DNA from 2 places in the Vibrio floridensis genome. Region 2 is predicted to be linked to the other one. Evidence: riboswitches for the same ligand, from Rfam matches in the RefSeq annotation. Region 2 holds a riboswitch; the other holds the start of a gene.
The links. A riboswitch is a leader RNA that binds a small molecule or an ion and turns the genes downstream of it on or off. The one in region 2 is predicted to bind lysine.

Region 1 (3,427 bases), on a different contig from region 2:
ACGGTTGAATTTTCTGTCGTCAGTAAAACATTGCTACGAGTGGCCAGTTTGGTAACGCCAATTTTGACCACTTTTTATATGTTGAGTGCATTACACACTAACTACATTCTGACCAAGTTCGAAACCACACGACCAATCAATCCGGAGCTATTGCAACAAGTGACCAATCCCGTGGTGTGGAAAGATCGTTTCGACTGGGATGTCTACAGCACCTACCTCAACATTGGCTTAGCAACACAAGATGCTAAGCTGATTCAACCTTATATTGATTGGTCCCTTGACATTATTAAGACCAAGCCAAGACCAGCGTTTTATTCCAATTTGATCTTAGCCTACCAAGGGCTTGGCGATTTGAGTAAGGCAGAACAAGTAAAGGCGGAAGCTGAATTCCTCTTCCCTAAAAACGACTTCAGCAACATTCACTATCAACCACCGTCGGCGGCATTGTCTCACTCCGTGTCGTCCAGTCAGTAGTTTGTAATGAAATACAAAAGCGAAGCTCACCAGCTTCGCTTTTTTATCGTTAACTGACCAAAGATTATTGAGTGAGCGACTCTTCAAGCGCTCTTAAACATAACGCGACATTTTCCTCTCTCGCACCGTAACCCATCAAGCCTATACGCCACGCTTTACCCGCTAACGCTCCCAGACCAGCGCCAATTTCCAAGTTATAGGTTTCAAGCAAATGGCTACGCACTTTCGCTTCATCGATACCTTCAGGCACATAGATCGCGTTGAGTTGAGGCAAACGGTACTCTTCATCGACCACAAATTGGAACCCCAATTTTTCGAGACCCACTTTCAGCTTGTTGTGCATCTTTTCGTGCCGCGCCCAAGCGTTCTCCAGGCCTTCATTTTTCAGCATCAACAATGCTTCGTGCAGTGAATACAAACTGTTGACGGGTGCGGTATGATGATAACTGCGCTTGCCTGCTCCACTCCAATAACCTAATACTAAGCTTTGGTCTAAGAACCAGCTTTGCACGGGTGTTTTACGTGACTGAATTTTCTCAATGGCGGCAGAAGAAAACGTCACAGGAGCAAGACCCGGGACACAAGACAGACATTTTTGGCTACCGGAATAAACCGCATCCAGTAGCCATTCATCGACTTTAAGCGGAATACCTCCCAGCGAAGTGACCGTATCAACAATCGTCAGCACTCCATATTGTTTTGCTAATTTCCCCAGTGTCTCCGCATCACTTCTTGCGCCTGTCGATGTTTCTGCATGAACAAAAGCCAGAATTTTGGTATCCGGATGTTGCATTAAGGCCTGCTCGACCTTCTCAATCGAGACTGGTGTTCCCCACTCATCATCCACTAATATCGCCTCACCACCAGCGCGAATGACATTTTCACGCATGCGCTCACCAAACACGCCATTGCGGCAGACGATGACTTTATCTCCCGGTTCAATCAGGTTCACAAAGCACGCTTCCATTCCCGCACTGCCTGGCGCTGAGACCGCAATGGTAAAGTCATTCTTAGTTTGAAAGGCGTATTTAAGCAGTTGTTTGAGCTCATCCATCATCTGAATAAACAGCGGGTCCAAGTGCCCCACGGTTGGGCGGCTAAGTGCTTGTAATACTTGCGGGGAAATATCAGACGGTCCTGGCCCCATTAATATACGGCGTGGTGGAATAAAGCTTTGAATTGACATACCGGCTCCTTGCTAAGCGTGAAAAAGGTTAACGGACAGCGAAATCGTTTTAATGCAAATTATGTTTCTCCACACTAAAGCAAACGAGCAACGACAGCAATTAGCCGACAGTCTTAGAGGTCAAACCAGTGTCACAAATTTGTTAATAAAAACTTTCAATCACGATCGAATTAAGCGTTGACATTGGGGTGCGAAAAACGTTCAATGTTTAAGCTTTTTGCAGAAGAGGAGCACTGCCCAGGCAGATGTTTTGTGGAGCCGCAACTCCAACACAGAACATTCAGGGGGAGTAGTGCCGAGGTAGATCAAAATTGCAGGATTTGATCTGTCGGTTGACTTGGGTTGAGTCCCATCAACTGTCATCAGCTCAGCCTGATGAAGAGCTTCTGAGATGGATTTTCTGATTATTCAAACTGACCTCTCTAAACTGCTCTGCCCCTTTCCTCACCAAAACAAACATCGGATGTTGGATTACCAACGGTTAATATTTTTCGGAAGTTGTGGGAGAAATGCCGTGAGCGCATTAAATGTAGCAAAATTTGGTGGAACTAGTGTTGCAAACTTTGAGGCAATGAGCCGTTGCTCTGCCATTATTGAAAATAATCCAGACACGCGTTTGGTTGTGAGCAGCGCCTGTTCAGGTGTAACGAACTTGTTGGTTGAGTTGGCCAATGGGGTTCAATCACAGGATCGCCGAGCTGAGCTTTTGGCTCAGCTCGCGGGGATTCATGAAGCGATCCTGAATGAACTCAACGATGCTACCGCTGCCGCGACAGAGGTCTATGCCATTCTCGATACCATCGCAAGCCTTGCCGAGGCCGCCTCAATCCAAGCCAGCAATAAACTGACCGATCACTTAGTCGCGTGTGGTGAGCTGATGTCAACTCACATTCTTGCGCAACTGATGCGTGAACGTGGCGTCAATGCAATCCGTTTTGATATCCGTGACGTATTGCGCACAGATGATAATTTTGGCCGTGCAGAGCCCGATGTAGCGAAGATTGCACAACTCGCGCAAGAGAAACTGCTGCCACTTTGTAGTGACTACGTCGTCGTTACACAAGGATTTATCGGCTCTGATGAAGAAGGCAATACCACAACGTTAGGCCGCGGTGGCAGTGACTATAGTGCCGCTCTGATTGCCGAAGGCGTCAAAGCCACTGGCTTAGAAATATGGACGGACGTCCCGGGGATCTACACCACCGATCCACGTATTGCAGCGAAAGCGGCACCAATTCCAGAAATCAGCTTTGCAGAAGCATCTGAAATGGCCAATTTTGGCGCTAAAATTCTCCACCCATCGACCCTAGTGCCAGCGCTTCGTCACGATATACCTGTTTTTGTTGGCTCTTCTAAAGAACCAGAGAAAGGTGGAACTTGGATTCGCCACGAAGCGCAAAGCTCACCACTTTTCCGTGCATTGGCACTGCGCTGCAACCAAACCATGGTGACGTTACGCAGTGCGAAAATGTTCCACGCGTACGGATTTCTTGCCAAAGTGTTTGAAATTCTAGCGAAACACAAAATTTCGGTCGACTTGATCACCACATCGGAAATCAGTGTGTCACTCACGCTAGACAAAACGGACACATCTGGTGGTGCACCAGAGCTACCACAAGCCGCTCGTAAAGAACTGGAAGAGCTATGCACGGTCGAAGTTGAACACAATCTGTGTTTAGTGGCATTGATTGGTAACCATATGGAAACCAAGGGCTACGCAAAAGAAGTGTTCAGCACCTTAGGTGACTTTAACCTGCGAATGATCTG
Region 2 (3,427 bases):
GTAGATTTAAAACACAACGCGCTAAAGATTGAAAAAGCGGTGGCACCTGCATGCTTAGATGTCGATGCTAGGCCGTTTTATGATTAGGTTAGAAGGCTGGTGTGAATTTCTATGGTTACCGGAATAGACAATCAACGCTTGTGAGCTAATGTTCATGTTTATCGGTAGGGGAAATTAAATTGCATCAATAAAAAAGACCACCAGCACTGAGTGTTAGTGGTCTTTTTGAATTTTATCTCTATCTCAAAATCAATTAGATTTCGAAGTCTTCTAGAGATTTACCCGCATCTAATTGAGCTTGGATTGCAGAAGGTGTACGACCTTGGCCAGTCCAAGTTTTCTCTTCGCCATTTGTGTCAACATATTTGTATTTTGCTGGGCGAGGAGCTCGTTTACCTTTGTTCTTTGTTTTAGTCTCACCAGCAAGTGCGCTGATAAGTGCTTCAAGATCAATTCCGTCTTTAGCAATTTGTTCTGCAATCGCAGCTAGTTTAGCTTCTTGCTCGGCTTTTGCTGCACGCTCTTCCGCTTCTGCTTCTTGACGTTCTGCTACAACGGTCGTCAATTTATCTAGAGCTTCTTCTAGTTGTTCCAGAGTCAGTTCACGGGAAAAAGCACGCAGGCTGCGAATGTTTAACAGAGTTTTAGTGAGTTCAGACATAACCTTTCCTATATATTTGTTAAGTCAATTGTCTAATTTATACCGAGAATTAGATTGCACAAGCTTAATTAATTCTTAGATTACTAATATTAACGTTATGTACGATATAAGCAATAATTAAAATGAAAAAATAGCAATAATGTTTATAAAAAGGTAGTTTCGTTACGTCTTGCGTTTGTTCAGGTTAAACTTCCCGCAATCAAGTAAGCTAAGATAAAGACTGATCTTATATATAAAACTTAAATAAACTATTTTGTATGTGTGCTCGTTGAATTCATGTCTGGTTATCAGGCCTGTTATTGTATTTCCACTAGAAAATGGTTGGAGTAAATACATAGAAAACTGGTCTCATAAAGGTGGCGTCAAATTTCGTTGTAAGAAGATAGATCTGTTGCAAATAGGTTCACTCTGAGTACAATAGACGATACCTGATGCGATAACTTAGATTATTTGTTGTTTTTTTGGACAGCAATTGGTTAAGAGTTTGTTATCGCCGTAGAGGCGCAATGGTAAAGAGTAGCTATTATTGGGGTGATGCCAATGAATAATAGTGAAAGGTGTCCATTGCCGAAGTGAGTTGCATATCAAAGCTTCTTGCTGGGGTTGCATCCGAAAGGAACAACACTGCCATAGTATTTAACTTATAACTATGGAGCGCTACTGTAGGTTGGGTGAAGTGTCCACTTCCCTGTCGCTTAGTTCAACATAAGTATCGAAATAAGTTCGTATACTTTGTCTGCAGTAGATCTCTAGCCAAACTTTGGTTTTTGAAGATCATGAATTTAATAGATTTTGCTACATCTCCCATTTCACTTTTGCCGCCGATAGTGGCACTGACGCTAGCCATTTTAACGCGTAAAGTGCTTGTATCGCTTGGTGTCGGTATTCTTCTAGGTGCAGTGTTACTGAATGATTATTCGGTAGGCTCTGCGGCAGCTTATATTACAGATAAAGTTTCAGCTGTTTTTATTGAAGATGGTGGCATCAATACTTGGAATATGAGTATTGTTGGTTTCTTGTTGTTATTGGGTATGACCACCGCTCTACTGACTCTTTCTGGAGGCACTCGAGCTTTTGCTGAATGGGCACAGACTCGAGTGAAAAGTAAGCGAGGTTCGAAATTACTAGCAGCGTTTTTAGGCGTATTCATTTTTGTAGACGACTATTTCAATAGCCTAGCTGTAGGTGCGATTTCTCGCCCAGTAACGGACCGCTTTTATGTTTCACGCGCCAAACTTGCTTATATTCTAGACTCAACAGCAGCACCAATGTGTGTGGTGATGCCTGCATCGAGTTGGGGTGCGTACATCATGACCATTATCGGCGGTATTTTGGTGTCACATGGCATCACTGAATATTCCGCATTAGGCGCATATCTACGTTTAGTACCGATGAACTTCTACGCGATTTTCGCCTTGTTAATGGTGTTTGCGGTCGCTTGGTTTGGTTTAGACATTGGTAAAATGCGTGAACATGAAATTGCTGCCTCACAAGGCCGTGGCTTTGACAATGACGCTGATACTGACCTAAAAGAAGCGCATGAAATTGACGAAGAGCTTGATATCCGTGAAAGCGATAAAGGTAAAGTAACCGATCTTGTTATGCCGATCATTGCTTTGATTATTGCAACGGTCGCTTCAATGCTCTATACCGGTGGCCAAGCACTTGCGGCCGATGGTAAAGCGTTCGACTTGCTTGGTGCATTCGAAAATACCAACGTAGGTACATCGCTGATTTATGGTGGTCTGGTTGGTTTGGCTGTGGCCTTGTTCACCGTGTTCAAACAAGGTCTTCCAGTTGCAGAAATTGCTCGTACTTTATGGATCGGTGCTAAATCGATGTTTGGTGCAATCCTTATTCTGATTTTCGCCTGGACTATCGGTTCGGTTATTGGCGACATGAAAACAGGTAGCTACTTGTCTTCTATGGCACAAGGCAATATTAACCCTCATTGGTTACCCGTAATTTTATTCTTGCTTTCAGGTTTGATGGCGTTTTCTACCGGAACATCGTGGGGCACGTTTGGGATTATGCTACCTATCGCGGGTGATATGGCGGGTGCGACAGATATCGCTCTTATGCTTCCTATGCTAAGTGCAGTATTAGCGGGTTCTGTTTTTGGTGATCACTGTTCACCGATTTCTGATACGACGATTCTTTCTTCAACGGGCGCACGTTGTCATCATATTGACCACGTAGCGACTCAGTTGCCTTATGCACTTGCAGTGGCATTGGTTTCTTGTATTGGTTTCGTGGTATTGGGTATGACCGCTTCCGTTATGTTCTCACTGGCGGCTGCAACCATGGCATTCATCATCGTTTGTGCAATCCTCTCTTGGTTGTCAAAAGCAAAGATTGAGTCTTGCCAACAAGCGTAACCTATTTATTTATATGAACTTTGAAAGGGTAGCTTCGGCTGCCCTTTTTATTTGTCTTATACAAATTGATATTTTTTAAAATAAAGTGTTGCAAAATAAGAGAAGCTTAGTTAGTGTGGATATCAACGAAGCAATCAAGCTAAGAGCCTATATAAGTATGCGTAATTTTGTAATGAACATTCATCACCATCATCACCCAGTCTAGTCTTTCGGGAGATGTACGCATACCCGGGAGATAGGAAACTCCCGGAGGTGAAAATCATCAAATTCAGATTTTAAACCCTCGGGAGACCAACATCTCTCGAGGGTTTTTTAGTTTTCACTTTCATCATTTTCAAATTGAAGCACAGGGACAATGTCATGCAAACACAACGCTTAAGAATTGCAA

Region 1: another riboswitch for lysine. It lies ahead of lysC (lysine-sensitive aspartokinase 3); the one in region 2 lies ahead of tet(35) (tetracycline efflux Na+/H+ antiporter family transporter Tet(35)).

The regions. Positions count from the first base shown of each region.
Region 1 is NZ_JAKGCY010000013.1:37,822-41,248, reverse strand. Features, by position in the region: gene LZU85_RS16690 (PglL family O-oligosaccharyltransferase) at 1-474, shown strand, start outside; gene LZU85_RS16685 (pyridoxal-phosphate-dependent aminotransferase family protein) at 539-1,660, opposite strand; lysine riboswitch at 1,876-2,054, shown strand; gene lysC (lysine-sensitive aspartokinase 3) at 2,175-3,427, shown strand, end outside.
Region 2 is NZ_JAKGCY010000004.1:165,665-169,091, reverse strand. Features, by position in the region: gene LZU85_RS09015 (cyclic di-GMP phosphodiesterase) at 1-87, shown strand, start outside; gene LZU85_RS09010 (H-NS histone family protein) at 254-661, opposite strand; lysine riboswitch at 1,150-1,329, shown strand; gene tet(35) (tetracycline efflux Na+/H+ antiporter family transporter Tet(35)) at 1,438-3,039, shown strand; His leader region at 3,220-3,356, shown strand; gene hisG (ATP phosphoribosyltransferase) at 3,400-3,427, shown strand, end outside.